One region of the Weissella sp. ESL1156 genome, then DNA from elsewhere that is predicted to be linked to it. Evidence: predicted binding sites of a transcription regulator. Region 1 holds the regulator's gene; the other holds the start of a gene.
What was found. The regulator Rex, encoded in region 1, represses fermentation and respiration genes when NADH is low (regulators of the CRP and FNR family bind a similar motif). The targets are predictions, from matches to a motif close to TTGTGAANTANTTCACAA.
Positions count from the first base shown of each region.

Region 2: adhP (alcohol dehydrogenase AdhP) is a predicted target of Rex. The motif match lies at 3,002-3,019, and genes of this name have one in related genera.

Region 1 covers NZ_CP196372.1:68,981-77,210, forward strand. Annotated here, with positions in the region: gene rlmD (23S rRNA (uracil(1939)-C(5))-methyltransferase RlmD) at 1-129, shown strand, start outside; gene ACSKY2_RS00425 (cysteine hydrolase family protein) at 224-772, shown strand; gene ACSKY2_RS00430 (Gfo/Idh/MocA family protein) at 935-1,930, shown strand; gene ACSKY2_RS00435 (DEAD/DEAH box helicase) at 1,952-3,223, shown strand; gene ACSKY2_RS00440 (redox-sensing transcriptional repressor Rex) at 3,508-4,143, shown strand; gene ACSKY2_RS00445 (metal-dependent transcriptional regulator) at 4,223-4,879, opposite strand; gene ACSKY2_RS00450 (hypothetical protein) at 5,069-5,383, shown strand; gene ACSKY2_RS00455 (folate family ECF transporter S component) at 5,506-6,045, opposite strand; THF riboswitch at 6,085-6,177, opposite strand; gene rbsR (ribose utilization transcriptional repressor RbsR) at 6,371-7,363, shown strand; gene ACSKY2_RS00465 (DUF3114 domain-containing protein) at 7,403-8,230, shown strand, end outside.
Region 2 covers NZ_CP196372.1:1,761,585-1,769,814, reverse strand. Annotated here, with positions in the region: gene ACSKY2_RS08870 (sugar MFS transporter) at 1-1,705, opposite strand, end outside; gene ACSKY2_RS08865 (LacI family DNA-binding transcriptional regulator) at 1,898-2,914, opposite strand; gene adhP (alcohol dehydrogenase AdhP) at 3,090-4,106, shown strand; gene ACSKY2_RS08855 (type 1 glutamine amidotransferase) at 4,291-4,959, shown strand; gene ACSKY2_RS08850 (magnesium transporter CorA family protein) at 5,157-6,065, opposite strand; gene ACSKY2_RS08845 (hypothetical protein) at 6,210-6,779, opposite strand; gene ACSKY2_RS08840 (acyltransferase family protein) at 6,749-7,168, opposite strand; gene ACSKY2_RS08835 (AMP-binding enzyme) at 7,341-7,652, opposite strand; gene ACSKY2_RS08830 (ABC transporter permease) at 7,749-8,230, opposite strand, start outside.

The sequences.
Region 1 (8,230 bases):
ACTTTGGTTCGTGATATTGTCCAATTCAAGGCGCAAGGTTACGATATTAAGGGTGATGTTCAACCCGTTGATCAATTCCCACAAACAACACATATTGAGTCGATTACTGTCCTTGAACGTGTTGATTAAAGATAAGCCTTTAAAAGCTGTCAATTTGCTATGAAAATAGTTAGATTGATGGCTTTTTTAATGGTATAATCGGGTAACAGGAGGGTGACAAGACATGGCAAAAGCGCTAGTAATTATAGATTATACCAATGATTTTGTAGATACAAAGGGTGCCTTAACTTGTGGTGAAGCTGGTCAGGTATTAGAACAATACATTGTTGACCAAGCTCAAGCATTTTATAACAATGGTGATTATGTCATTTTGCCAACAGATGCGCATTTTGAGGATGATAATTATCATCCAGAACATCAATTGTTTCCACCTCATAATATTGTGGGAACATGGGGCCAAGACTTGTATGGTCAATTGCAACCTTGGTATGAAGCACATCAAACAGATGAAAAAGTCTATAAATTTAACAAAAATCGGTACTCGGCCTTTCAAAATACTAATTTAGATAACTTTTTGAGAGAACGTCAGATAAATGAATTAACATTAGTTGGCGTCTGCACTGATATTTGTGTGTTGCATACGGCAATTTATGCATACAATCTGAATTATCAATTAACGATTCTAAAAAATGGGGTCGCAACATTTACGGAACACGGTCAAGAATGGGCTTTAGATCATTTCAAGAATAGTCTTGGGGCTACCGTAAAATAATTACGCTTACTTTTCAAAGTCATTTAGCTGTCAATCTGCCATGTGAAATGGTTGGGTTGACAGCTCTTTTAGATTCACTCAACGACTTATGTACCAGTCGGTTCGCTTTCAATGGTATAATTAAAAATAATTGATTATGAAAAATAATAAGGGAGACTAATTATGGCATACAAACTGGGCATTATTGGTACTAATTGGATTACCAAGCAATTCGTGCAAGCAGCTCATGAATCAGGTGAATATGAATTAACAGCCGTTTATTCACGTCATGAAGAATCAGGTCGCTCATTTGGTAATAATTTTGATGTCACAAATATTTATACTGATTTAGAAAATTTCTATACCAGTGGTATTGATGTTGTTTATATTGCTTCACCAAATAGTGTTCATTTTGAGCAAGTAAAAGGGGCAATCACGCATGACTTAAACGTTATCGTTGAGAAATCTGCTTTTTCAAATCCAACTGAATACACAATTATCATGACATTACTTCAAGAACATACGAATGTCCGCCTGTTCGAAGCAGCACGGCATATTCAACAACCCAATTTTAAAATCGTTGAAGCGCAAGTGGCTAAAATGTCTAAAATTGCAGGTGCAACATTTGTTTATGAAAAATATTCATCACGTTTCGATGATTATTTAGCAGGCCATGAACCCAATGTATTGAGCCGTCAATTCAGTGCTGGGGCACTAACTGATTTAGGCGTTTATCCAATTTATGCAGCAATTAAATTATTTGGTAAGCCGCAAAAAAGTCATTACTTTGCAACAACACTTCGGAATGGGGCAGATGGGCGTGGAATTGCTATTCTACGTTATGCAGATTTTGATGTCACGATTGAATTTGGTAAGGGTTCAAATAGCTATTTGCAATCTGAAATTCTAGGTCGGCGTGACACGTTGGTTATTGGTAATATTGCTGAAGTAGTGGATGTTACTTATCACGATGCTGAGGGTGGTCAACAAAAACTAAGTAAAACACCTTTAGAAAATCCAATGGTTGCTGAAGCTGTCAAATTTGCTGACATGTTAAAACATCCTACAGAAACTGAAACAGAGTATCAAGCATTATTGACACTGAGTCAAACAGTCAATCAAGTACTATTTGATTTGCGTCAAGATGCGGGAATTGTCTTCCCAGCAGATGAAAAATAAGTGACAGACGAAGGAGAAAACATGGACTCTCGTTTTGAAGAGCGATTAACAACGATCGGGTTTCAGTCACTAACGCCCATTCAAGAAGCAGTCGCAGAACCATTGGCAGCAGGTGAGTCAATTGATGCGCTTGCACCAACAGGAACCGGGAAAACATTAGCTTTCATTTGGCCATTGTTACCAAAATTAGTACCAGATGATGGTGAACAGTTATTAATTTTAGCGCCATCACAAGAATTAGCAATGCAGACAACACGTGTTGCTCGTGAGTGGGCTAATGTGTTATCACTAAAAGTATTGTCGTTGACAGGTGGGGCAAACATCAAGCATCAAGTTGACCGGTTAAAAAAGCACCCTGAAATTTTGGTTGGTACACCTGGTCGTGTGAATGAGTTGATGAATAGTGGCAAGCTGAAACTAAAACGATTACGAACATTAATTTTAGATGAAGCTGATGAATTATTGCGTGATGATACAGCAAATCAAATTGATCATATTTGGGACATTATCAATGATAAAGACATCCAAGTGGCACTATTTGGCGCTACTGAAGTTGATACAACCATTGCTAACGGTTTATTTGATAGAGAGTTTATACGAATTGATCAGCGTCATGTTATGATGCCAACAACGATTAAACATGAATTTTGGCCAACCGCACATGATCAACGTCAAAAACGTTTACGTCAGTTAGCTGCCCAAAAGAACTTTCAAGCGATAGTATTTTTTAATACGACAAAGCAACTTAAAATTACGGCTAGCTTTTTAGCACATGAACATGTTGCCATGGCAACTTTGGTGAGAGGTGACTCAAGTACGACGCGTGCGAAATCATTAATGCATTTTAAAAAAGGTGTTGCCAAATTTCTGTTGACGACAGATGTTGGTGCGAGAGGATTGGATATTCCTGATTTAACAGCAGTAATCAATTTTGATTTACCACGTGATGGTGAAACTTATACGCACCGTGCAGGGCGAACTGGTCGTATGGGGAAGTCAGGATTAGTGATTTCTTTTGGTAACGATCATGACCTGCGTGATTTAAAAAAGATGGTAGCAGTTGATATTCAAACGGTTTCTGGTAGCCAGATGTCTCGCAAGCAAGCCGTGAGGTCAGCAACTACGGCAATAACTCATCATGATCGGCCTATTAAACAGGCAACTGGGATAACAACCAAAAGACAGGGTAAACATGCAGGGGAAAAAGTCATTGTATCGCGTGAAGAACGGTTTGCAAAAGAAAAACGAGCGCAAAGAAAGCATCGTAAAAACAAAGGTAAGCCAAAGCATTAATCATGGGCATTATGAAATTTTAAAATAGGTTTAGGGACTATTGATCTAGTTAGTCAGATTAGCTAGATCAATAGTCCTTTTTGAGCGAGACGTGCTGAAAGATACTGTGTTTGTTAATGATAGTATCTAGAAAACGCTTACAAAAAATAGTTATTTTGTGAATGTTCGATTGTTAGTTAGTTCACATAAATGATTAAATATGTTATGATAATAACTAATATGAGTTTCACAATCTTTGGAAATGTTTGTGAAAATAGTTAATTTTAAAAAAAGAGGTCGAACTAATGGTTGAACATGATATTCCTAGAGCAACGGCAAAGCGATTGCCAATTTACTATCGTTATTTGAAATTGCTGTTAGACTCTGGGACTGTCCGCGTTTCATCAAACGAATTATCCGAAGCTGTGAAATTTGATGCCGCAACGATTCGACGTGATTTTTCTTACTTCGGCGCACTTGGTAAGCGTGGTTATGGCTACGATGTTGAGGCATTAATGAATTTTTTTGGTGAAATTCTTAATCAAGATACATTAGCTTCAGTCGCATTGGTAGGAGTCGGAAATCTAGGACAGGCCTTATTGAACTTCAATTTTCATCAAAGTTCTAATGCACGAATTGCAGCAGCTTTTGATGTTAATCCAGAAATTGTTAATACGATCCAGTCGGGTATTCCTGTCTATAGTTTGGATGATTTAGAAAAGCAAATCATTGATCAACGAATTGATGTCGCAATTGTGACAGTACCGGCCAATGTAGCACAAGATGTTGCCAAGCGCCTAGCATCCGCAGGCATTCGTGGTATTTTAAACTTTACACCATTACGCTTGGATGTGCCAAAGTCTGTCCGTGTACAAAACGTTGACTTAACAAATGAGCTGCAAACGCTTTTGTATTTTATCAACAATTTTGGAGAAAAATAAGACAACGATCATTACCAATATAATATAAAAAAGCGCATCAGGAACCAATTTTGGTAACTGATGTGCTTTTTTGGAATGACTAGTCGTTGATATAAATAAAGTCAGCGGCATGTTGTGTTACTTGAATTGTTTGATCACCCGAAACTAAAACAAGGGGACCATCAAATGGCAAACGCTCTTTAATTGTCCAAGTTGTATTTAATCCTAGGTGTAGTGTTTCAGTATATTGTAATAGTTCTAAGTCTTCAGTAAAGCTGTTGATAGTGACAGTTTCATTATCTTTTGCTTCACGTAATGAACGTAATGATTTTGGTGAATAATGATGGTCGATATCAGGAATGCTGAGACCTTGGGGACTTAATTTTGGGAAACCTAAGTACTTATCTAGGGCGTTAATAAATTGATCATTAGCATCGTGATCAAGGTGATCAGCGTTTGAGTGGGCTTCTGAAATTGATAAGCCTAATTTTGTTGCACCAAATGTTTCAATTAAACGGTGGGCACGGATTAAACGGAGGGCTGTTTCACGACCAGGTTTTGTGAGTGTGACACCATAATAAGGCACAACATCAACTTCGCCAGCTTCTTGTAGTTTTGCCAGCATATTAGAAACCGATGAAGGAGTGACGTTTAAATGTTCAGCAATTTGGTTGTTAGAAATTTTTGTTGACTCATCGCCACCGCTTAATTCTAAGATTGTTTGTAGATATTGGGTTTTAGAAATAGATTCGGTCATAATGTAAAATTTCCTCGTTTGTTGTGAAATAGTTAATATGATTAATTATACCATGAAATGGTAGATAATGTATTTCATAAAAATGAAACTAATTATACGTTTGATAAAAAAATGATTTTAGGTTATGATAATTATGTAAAATTTAATTAGCAACTGACAACAGTCAGAAACAAGTTTTGGAGGCTTAAAATGCAGGAAATGAAAGTATGCCAAGAGAACAAGTTAGGGGGATGTACCTTAATTCGTCACCTATTACAAAGCTCACGTGATATTTCAGAGCAGACTGTACAACAATTAGCAACAGCACTAGAAGAAACACTGACTTGTCGGCCAGAAGTTTATGTTGGTCAGGTTTATGATAGTTGTGTTTATCGAATTGGTTGTGGTGATATTAACACTGAAACAAAATTATGTTTTTCAACGCCAGATGTTCGTAATAAATTTGCGAGTTCTTTTGAAGTTGCTTGTCGAGAAGTTGGCCTAACTGTGCATCGGAGTTACTAATAATAGGTTAAAAATAGTTCTAATTTCTATAATTAGTCATTTGGATGCAAATTAAGGTCGATCAGCTCCCTAGATGGTGGAAGCTGATCGACCTTTTTTTTGCATTATAAAATAATTTTTAATTAAATTTTTTGATGTAGTTGATCAATGGTTGTGTTATTCAGCAATAGATATAATAAAATACTTTGAATCGGCAAAAAAACAAGTTGTTTGATGACACGTACCCAAATTAGAGAAGTAATCGTTTGTGAATTGTGAATGTTACCAATCATGACAACCCATAGCGTGTTTAAGATGACATTAACAATTAACAAAACGATTGTAACCGTTAAAATAATCCGTAACCAAGAAAGCGTTTGGCGGCCATAGAAAGAAAAGCCGTAAATAGCGGCTGCAATTACTGCAGAAATAGTAAAGCCCCAGAAATAACCATAACCATTCATTAAGCTACTAATGACATCAGTAAAAATTGCAACGAGCATTCCCCAAAAGGGACCATACCACTTAGCAATCACTCCGACAATCAAGAACGTAAAGCCAACTTTGATGGTAGCAGTGCCGAATGAGAAACGACTAATGACTATTTGTAATGCCATTAAAATGCCCAGCATAGCAAGTTGTCGTGTACGTAAATGTGGTAAGACATATTCTAATGTTTTCATTTGAAAACACCTCCTTATTAATTGGAGGGTTTCACTTGTTACAGTGAATGTGATTCAAGCATCGCGGTAATCCTTCGTCCATGGCCCACATTCCGTTTCCACAGCACTTAACGCACCTGAATCTACCCTGTTCGTTTTACAGGAGTATATTTTACTACATTCTTATTAAAAGTAAACAGCTAGTTTAGAAATAAAACTTTTGAAAGGCATTTTAAAAGTTGGTAAAATGTTTTAGTAAAGATAATTTATGATCAAAAAGTTAATTGCATAACAAACTGGCAAATCAACGAATCTATTAATTGATCATTGAGATAAGAGGTAGGGCATGGGTAAAGTTTCAATCAGAGATGTGGCTAGTTTGGCAGGCGTATCAATTGCGACTGTCTCACAAGTCTTAAATGGTAAGGGTACGCGGTTTTCTGATAAAACCAAGGCCAAAGTATTTGCAGCGCGTGATGAAATCGGATATGTACCCAATGCGAGTGCACGGAGTTTAAAACAAGGATCAACGATACTAATTGGCGTTGTTGTTCCTAGTTTAAGAGCACCATTTTTTGGTGATTTAATTCAACGGATGCAAGAAAATTTACCTGACAATGTGTCGTTATCAATTATGACTGCTGTACCAGCAAAAACAGATCAAACAGTTGAAACATTAGTGAATGCAGGGGTACATGGTATTATTATGGCAAGCCAATTGACGAAACCAGTAACCGTGGCACATCGTTTAAAAAAACGTGGGATTGCACTAGTTGTGTTAGAAAATCATGATGAATTGGCAGAAGCGGATGCCGTTTATGCGTCAGATAAAAAAGGTGGTCGGCTCGTTGCTGAACATTTGTTAGCACTGGGGCATCGTCATGTCGTTTTGTTGGGTAATCAAGTTTATACCGACAATTTACAATATCGAACCGCATCGTTTAAAGAAACAATGTTAGCAGCAGGGGCGAAAGTTAGCGAAGTTGCGACTCGTAATTTAACAAAACATGCTGGTCGGGCAGCGGCGATGGCCGTATCGATTACGCAAGCCACAGCAGCGTTTGCATTAAATGATGAACTAGCAATTGGTTTAATTGCCGGATTAAATGCGCATGGTATTCGGGTTCCTGAAGATATGTCGGTTGTCGGGTATGATGATACTGACTATGCAGAATTTTTTCGGCCAGCATTAACGACTGTTGCACAACCAGTCTGGTTAGTTGCTGAAGCGGCGTTAAAAACAGTGATAGCTCGTATTAATCATCCAGATGCTGAACGGCAAGTAGCGGCATTTGATACGGCGTTGGTTATCCGTGAATCAACTGCATCTTTACAATAAGATGTGGTAAGCTAATCGTAGCAAGGAGGTCATTTTATAATGACAGGACTGTTCAAACGAACACGAGAATTAATAAAATCGCCTAAGGGTGTGGATAAACGCCAAAAAAATATGTCGACTGCCTTAGCCACACAAGTAACACATCTCATGAATGATGGCTGGGTTCCAAAGGCCATTGCCGTGTATGTTGATCATACGGTGAATAACGAAGCGTTAACAGATAAGACGATGAACCGTATATTGTCTGAAAATTGGGCAGAAGCGCATCGAATTGGTTCGGCGCTGTTTACTGAGATGTTTGCAGCTGGTTTTCATCGTGGCGGTTTGCCAGCGGCTGATCGTTTAGATATGCTATATAAAATTTTGGGGATGACAGTTAGTTCATCGAATTTTGTCAAAATGACGCGATTAGGCAATTGGCAGTTAAGGGAAACAATCGAAGATGCTGATTTATATTATTATCATATAGAAAGTTTGCAAGAGACACAAAGTTATTTTGAATTTGTCAAACAAGTGGCGTATATGATGCGTTTGAAGCATCATGCTTGGAATGGTATTCGTTCAAAGTATGAAACTAGTCGTCAGTTAAGTACGATTATAGATAATCAATTTCGTTATTATTTGAGCAAACCGATTGTTGATTTCATTGTTTGTCATCAGTGGCATCAAAATGATGTCTCTGATAGAATATTAGAATTAACAGGAACACCAGTCTCATATCCCGATGCACAATTTCATAATCGTGGCGTTGCAAAAAAAGACAATATTAAAGTAGCTTTGCCAGGATACCATTTGGAATTAATTTTCGATCATAACGGGCAAATTGTTTCAATGTGGCCAGTGTTAGAGAAACATCAAATCACTAAT
Region 2 (8,230 bases), 260 kb from region 1:
TGCCAAAACCAATATGAATTAACAAGGCCACACCATCTTTTGAGACCAATCCAATCGCATGACGTGTCGGGAACACTTGTTTTATTTGTGCATCAAACGGTGCATAAACCTTACCATCAGATGGTTTGATTGCAAATCCCTGACCAACTTGACCACTTGCAAATACTGAATCTGAAACTGTGTTCAACGCCTTAATCTGACCATTTATTGGAGACGTTAATGAAATAGTTGCACGATTCTTATTTTCATTAGTATCTACTGTAATATCTTTACCCCAAGTTTTAGCTAATTCATCCACAATTTCAGCATGACGTTTCTCGGTCAAAGTTGATTTACGCCAAAACACCATAAATGCAATGATAAGTAATACTGCTGGTACACCAAACATCATTAATTTAAATTTAAATGCACCACTAGCTGTGATAGATGCTGCGGTAGCTCCTGTCGTCATACCAGCTATAACGGCAACTTGACCGACAATTCCATTTGAAAGTGCACCACCCAATTTATCCAAGAGTGGCCGAATGGATAGCGTCAAAGATTCATCACGATGTCCCAATTTTAGTTGTCCATATTCTACTGAATCAGAAATAATCATTAATACAACCAAGAAAATAACTGCTTGGGGTACTTGGAACATTTCGGCAGCAATGATAACTAGCGCAAATGATTTACCCGCTAGTGAGAACAATAATAGGCCAGCTAACATAATACCAATACACGTTGCAAAGACACGCCGTCGATTAAATCGATCAACTAATTTTGGAAAAATAGAAACTGAAACTAAACTAATAACAATGTTGACTCCTTGAAAAATTGAAAATAAGGTTGACTTTCCCATAATAAAGGTAAAGTAATACAAAACAAGTGAATTTTCAATGTTAATACCAATGGCATAAATACCATAAGTTAGCGCAATCCACATCAACTGATCATTATGTGCTAATGTCGCAAATATTTGTTTAAAACCAACTGTATCGGCAACATTTTTTCGTAAATCAGATTGCACTTCTTTGGTTCCTAATCCGACGATCCATGAAGTCGCAATCCCAACAAGCGCGACAATTAGACCGAATGCAAACCAGCCGCGAGAATCACCAGTACCATTTACTCGATTGACTGAGAAAAATAGTACAAGGGGCATGACAACTACCCCAACAAGGCCACCACCCAAAGTTGATCCAATACGGGCAAATGAAGAAGTACGTTCTCGTTCTTTTGAATTAAAAGATAGTGCTGGAATCATTGACCAAAAAGCAACATCCTTAAAGGCATAAAAAATATCCATTGTAATATACAGAATTGCAAAAATAACTAAATATAAATAAGGATGGGTTTGATTGATTCCTCCCAGATCCGTAAATAGTAACATCAACATAATAGAGGTTACTGTACCACCAATGACGACCCAAGGCTTAAACTGACCAAAACGTGTTTTTGTTCGATCGATCCAATTACCAATAAATGGGTCAATCACTAATTCAATAACGCGTAGAATAGTTATAATAGCTGTGATATACATAATCATACGGTTATTTTGTGCTTTATCGCCTGTATTGAACAAATGTGTCGTTACAAACATAATAAAGTAGGTCGACAACGCGCCATAGAAGACATCGTTACCAAAAGCACCAAAGGCATAGGACACTCTAGAAACTATTTTTTGTAAAGCTGTTTGCTGTGACTGATTATTTATTTCTTCCATAATGTTTCCCCTATCATTATTTAAGTTGATTATTCTGAGATGTAGCATTAGCAAGTTTGTTTACTTGTTTACCAGCCTACAAATAGAATTGTAATCGCTTTCTTTAAATTAATCAACTATTTATTTTACTTGTTTACTTGCAATATGAAAAAGCGCTATGTCGTTCATAGCGCCAAATATGATTGATATATTTTATATACTTTCACGTCTGATAATCTTAGAATTCATCGTTAGTTGAATGGCTGACTGACGTTCACCAATTAATTTTTCACGGACTAAATTAATCGCTTCCTTGCCCATCTCTTTTGCTGCTGGACGTACTGTCGTTAAAGATGGAAATAAATATTTTGCCATTTCAATATCATCAAAGCTAACAACAGCAATATCAGTTGGTATTTTATAGCCTGCTTCTTGAATCGCTCGATAGACACCCATCGCCTGTAAATCATTACTAGCAAATATGGCAGTTGTTGTTGTTTGCTCGTCTAAAATCTTTTTCATCACTTGCATTGCTGCATCAGAAGTCCAATCAGTAATATATGTATTAATATTTTTCCCTAATTTATGAAGAATCATCCAGTCTAAATAGGATTGGTGACGTACATCTAGAAAACTAGATTTTTCAACACCAACTTCTCCAATAAGATTCTTTTCACCCCCAATAAAAGTAATGTTACGGTGACCATTGGCATAAAGCAAATTTAGTAGTTGATTCGTTTGACGATCAAAATCATTTCGAACAACATCAAAATTATCAAAATTTCGACTATCATCGATAATAATGATATTTTGATTATATTTATATATTTTTAACAATAAATCTTCTGTTAATAATCCAATAACGATGACAGCACCATATATTGATAAATTTTCCCATTCAATCGTTTCTGATGCTGGTAACCTAATCTCATCCGCAATTTTCATACCCCATAGTAATGCCTGCTCATTAACACCGGCCATAATTTGTTGGAAATAAGGATCGCCCAGTTCTTGGTCTGTTGTTAAAGCAGTCACAATTGCCAAATGTAATTTATCTACCTGATTCCTATTAGCAACATTTGATAATTTATAATTCAGTTGATTAGCTATTTGCCAAACACGGTCTCTGGTAACATTTGATACTGAAAAAGTTGCATCTTGATTTAATATTCTAGAGACAGTTGCCTTAGATACACCTGCTAATTTTGCAATATCTTGAATATTCGCCATATATTCCTCCACTACACACCGTCGTCATTAGTTAATATCATACCATTTTAAAATTGACATAGATAATTTTTGCTAAATTGTCTTATTTTGTGATTTTTTTCACTTTACGTCGTTGTGTCTTTTTGTTATGATTTAATTGTTTCGAGGGATACCTATTATTTTGGAGGAAAGTATGATGAAAGCTGCAGTTGTTAGAGATAGCTGTGATGGCTATGTTGATATTAAAGACGTTACCTTACGTGAGTTAAAATACGGTGAAGCACTTGTAAAAATGGAATATTGTGGTTTATGTCACACAGATTTACATGTTGCCGCGGGGGATTTTGGTAAAGTTCCTGGTCGCATTATCGGTCATGAAGGTGTTGGTAAAGTCATTAAAATTGCTGATGGTGTCACTAACTTAACCATTGGTGATCGCGTTTCAATTGCTTGGTTCTATCGTGGCTGTGGTCACTGTGAATATTGCACAACTGGCCGTGAAACATTATGTCGAAATGTACAAAATTCTGGTTTCAATGTTGATGGTGCGATGGCCGAAGAATGCATCGTCCCTGCTGATTACGCCGTTAAAGTACCCGATGGTCTTGATCCGATTGAAGCAACTTCATTAACTTGTGCCGGTGTAACAGTTTATAAGGGCTTAAAAACTGGCGATGTTAAACCTGGCCAATGGGTTGAAGTTGTTGGTACTGGTGGTTTAGGCAACTTAGCTGTGCAATACGCACATCGTGTTTTTGGTGCCCATGTGGCTGCAGTGGATATTGATGATGACAAATTAGCTGCCACAAAATCACTTGGCGCTGATTTAACAATCAATTCTCGTTCTGAAGACGCATCACAAATTTTACAAGAAAAAGTTGGTGGTGTTCACAGTGCCCTCATTACTGCAGTTAGCCCGGCATCGTTTACAACAGCAGTTAATGCGCTTCGTCCCGATGGTACTTTAGTTGCCATTGCACTCCCTAAAGGTGAGATGGGATTAAATATTTCGAAAACTGTACTAGATGGTATCAAAGTGGCCGGTTCATTAGTCGGCACACGACAAGATTTGACTGAAGCTTTCCAATTTGGTGCTGAGCATCAGGTTAAACCAATTGTTCATACACGTAAACTATCGGAAATTAACAACATTATTGACGAAATGAAAAACAATCAAATTGTTGGTCGTATGGTCGTTGACTTTACCCACTAAATTTTTCTCGTCTGTTTTTAATGAATTGGATCATCAATGAACGATTAACATGGTTCAATTGATGATCCTTAACTATTTTCTCAAAGATTTTAAATCATGATGTTTTTTAATATAATCGCCTGTTTACAAATCATTAAATTGTGGTAAGTTAATTTTAATTAAAAAATAGAGGTAACTTACAATCATGAGGATCAATATTTTACAACATACGCCTAATGAAGGTCCCGGTACTATTCTAGACTGGGCCAATGAACATCATCATAGTGTTTATATTTACCATCCTTATCAGTTTCATCTGCTGCCTACTGCCAATGAAACTGATTTACTTGTCATTTTAGGTGGTCCAATGAGTCCAAACGATGATCTGCCTTGGATTCATCAAGAACGAGCATTGATCAAACAATTAATTCAAGCGAATAAACCAATCTTTGGTGCTTGTTTTGGTGCCCAGCAAATCACAATGTCTCTGGGGTACAGTGTTCATAAATCACCTGTTAAAGAAGTTGGTTGGGCACCAATTTATGTCCAGACTGATGCCATTCCCAATATACCTCAAAAATTAGTCGTTTTGCATTGGCACGAAGAGATGTTTGACATACCAACAGGTGCTCAGCTGCTATTTAGTAGTGACCATCTAGCAAATCAAGGATTTATTTTCAATCAAAACGTTGTTGGTTTACAATGTCACTTGGAACCTAAGCAATTAAATATTCGCGAAATGGTTGTTAACGATGCGGCGTATATTTCTAATTCCGTCTTAAACCAAACAGCAACTGACATTTTAAATCACGCAATCCCTATTGAAAATAAACAAGCAATGTTTGCTATATTAGACGATATCACGACTAACTAATGTTACTAACATTTGTAAAAAAAGATAGTTTAACTATCACAACAATGATATGAAGCGCCCCATAATTGTTAGATATAAAAATCTAACGATTATGGGGTATTTTTTATGATGAGTTGATCATAAACGCTAATTTCTGATAATTGCCAAATGGCTACTATATCAACGATATGATCAATAGATCTAATCTTACTATCTAATTATCTTCTCTTTCTGACCAACCAAATGATAGCCGCAATGAATATGAGTGTCATTATTAATGTACCAAACCATGCCCATGTGCCTTTTGCTAATGGCAAATGCATATTCATCCCATAGAATCCGGAAATAATTGGTGGTATCGCTAAAATTAATGACCAAACTGTTAAAAACCGCATCGTATCGTTTAAAGAATTATTTAAAATATTATTATAAGTATTGGATAATTTTTCAACTAAATCAGAAGTATCTTGTGTAATTTGTTGACTCTGTGCCGTCTCTATTTCTACGTCGGCAACTAGATCACGTTCACGTTTTGTCAATGATAATTCATCAGAATCAGAATCGCTACTTAATTTCATTTGTTTGATAGCCATGACATTATTATCTGTTGCTGTCGTCAAATGGACCAACTGATTACTTAAAGATGCTAAATGCTCAATTTGCATATTGGTTGGATTTTTACGGAATTTAGATAAGTTTTCTCGGCTGTTATTGATTTCATCAATTTGATCCATGTATTGGTCATTTAAATGCCAAAGTAAGCGTAACAATACCGTCATAATACTCACTAATGGTAAATCATTTCCCGAAAATATTTTTTCTAATTCATCATTTACTTGAGTAACCGCAATTGGTACCACAGAAACCAATGTTTCTTTCGTAACAATAAAACTCACAGGTTTAACTTGATAGGTCCCTTTTTCTTTAATAATGACTTGCCAAATCAGCATACCAATACCTGTTTGTTCATTATAATCAAAACGTGACCGCTCACGTGGATCTTGCACATATGACTGAAATTTATTGGTTAATTCGAATTTTTTTTGTAATTGTTGGACATCTTCATATGATGGTTCTGTCACACTGATCCAACGTAGACCATTTACAATTGGCTTCTCTTGGTACATTTCTTTATCCTTTTCCCATTCTTTAATAACATTATTATAACAGGGTGTTTAACTGACCGTTTATATTGATCCAGTTATGCGACCAAAAAAAGTAACAATATGACCATTTTGCCTGGTAAATTACTACTTCCAGAAACATATATATTATTTTTGTTTCGTTAAATGCCATTGTGGTCGACCAATCAAAAAGCCAAATGGCGGCAATTTGTAGTATACAAGCGACATACAGTAATCCAACATGATAATTATTAAAAAGATGATCGGTATTAATAAAAAGATGAGCCAAGTGGGCAATGTCAATCCCTGTAAAACCATTGCTAAACCTATAATTGGTATTGTTTGTCCTAAATACATACCAAACCCGATTTTTGAACCAGTTGAAACAAAGCTAACTAACCACCGTGGCAAACCGTTTTCACGGTATTTTGCATATTGCAAGCCAATCCAAATAATAAATCCGATGATAAATAAATCGTATATAAAAATATATGGTTGGTGAATTTCCAATGTCTTTTGCATTGATAACTTTAAAATATATCGATTATAGTAAAATTCACCAAGTGTCCCTATCGCTAATACAAGCGTGCCCCAACCAAGAACTCGATGTCGTTGTTCAATAAACCATTTAAACTTGTCATAGTGAATGGCAACAACTGCTCCCAATATAAAGTAAAATTGATAAACTAATAAATTAAATTCAGTAAAAATGGCCAATGGTTTGTTTGTATTTGAGGCAATTGATACTTAATAAAGAACAACATGCTCAATTGTATGAAAAAAGAAATCCCGAGAATCAATAAATGTCTGTTTGGAAATTTTTTGAATAACCAAACCAATAATGGAAACACAAAATATAATTGCATCGTAATAATAATATAATACATATAGTGGTCAGTTCCATGCGATACTAAATAGATAAATGCCAATAAAAATGTTTTCATGGTTGCACCATTATTTTGCATAAGTGTCTCACCAAGTAGTAAAATAAAACACCAACTAATATATGGTATACCTATCCCTAAAAAACGTTTTTTCCAAAAAGACCAAATATGCAACTTTTTATGAAAATGTTGTAGAAATAAAACAAGCCCTGTAATGAACATAAAACCCATTCTTGTAAAGACAGATGTGTCATGTTAAGAAAATTTACTTCCCACGAGGTTGCTGATAATTTACTAGCCACCATTGTCGTTGTGTGATTTAATAATACCCCTGTAATGAAAATCAATCTTAAGATATCAACTTCATATAAATATTTTCTTTTTTGTTGTTTTTCTACCATAGTTTTAACGACTCAGTTGGGTTTCGCATGACCTTTCCCGTTGGATTATGTGGGTATTGATTAACAAAGAAAACCCTCGTTGGTCTCGCTGGCAAGGAAAAATGATTTGCCGCGTATTGCAATAATTGATTCGTCATAGCCACTTCTGTTAATTGACGCTGTGCCCTAGGAATGATCACTGCAACAACTTCCTCGCCATAAAGTGCGTCAGGTAACCCAATAATGACAACATCCTCAATAAATGATAATTGACGTAAACTATCTTCAATGGCAACTGGGGCCACCTTCTCGCCGCCATGACTAATAATATCTTTGATTCGGCCAACAATCTTTAAATAACCATCATCATCAAATTGACCTAAATCGCCTGTTCGTAACCATCCTTGATAAAATGAATCTGGTCAGCTATCAAGATAATCAGTAATCACATGATCACCGCGTAATAATATTTCTCCGACTTGACCAGCTTTTTGAGAAATAGCGCCATCCACTAATATGGCAATATTAGTCGCAACCGGTAAACCAACGGTCCCACTTTTAGGGGCATTAAATGGATTTAAAGCAATTAATGTCGTCCACATTACCCCTAACGCATACCGAACTCCCATTAAAATCGTGGGCATTGCACCTGGAAAGATAATCTTTGTTAACATTTGCCATTTTGATAATTGATATGAATGCCCCATTTCAATCAGTTTTGGATCAATCGATCGAATGCCATGTAATGTATTAATATAGATTGGAAACATGACACCAATGGCAACCAATGTCACTTTTGCTGGTTCACCAATTCCTAACCAGATAATGACCAATGGCATCAAAGCAAGGTGTGGAATGTTACGTACCATTTGCACAGTAGAGTTAAACAATAAATGACTGATTT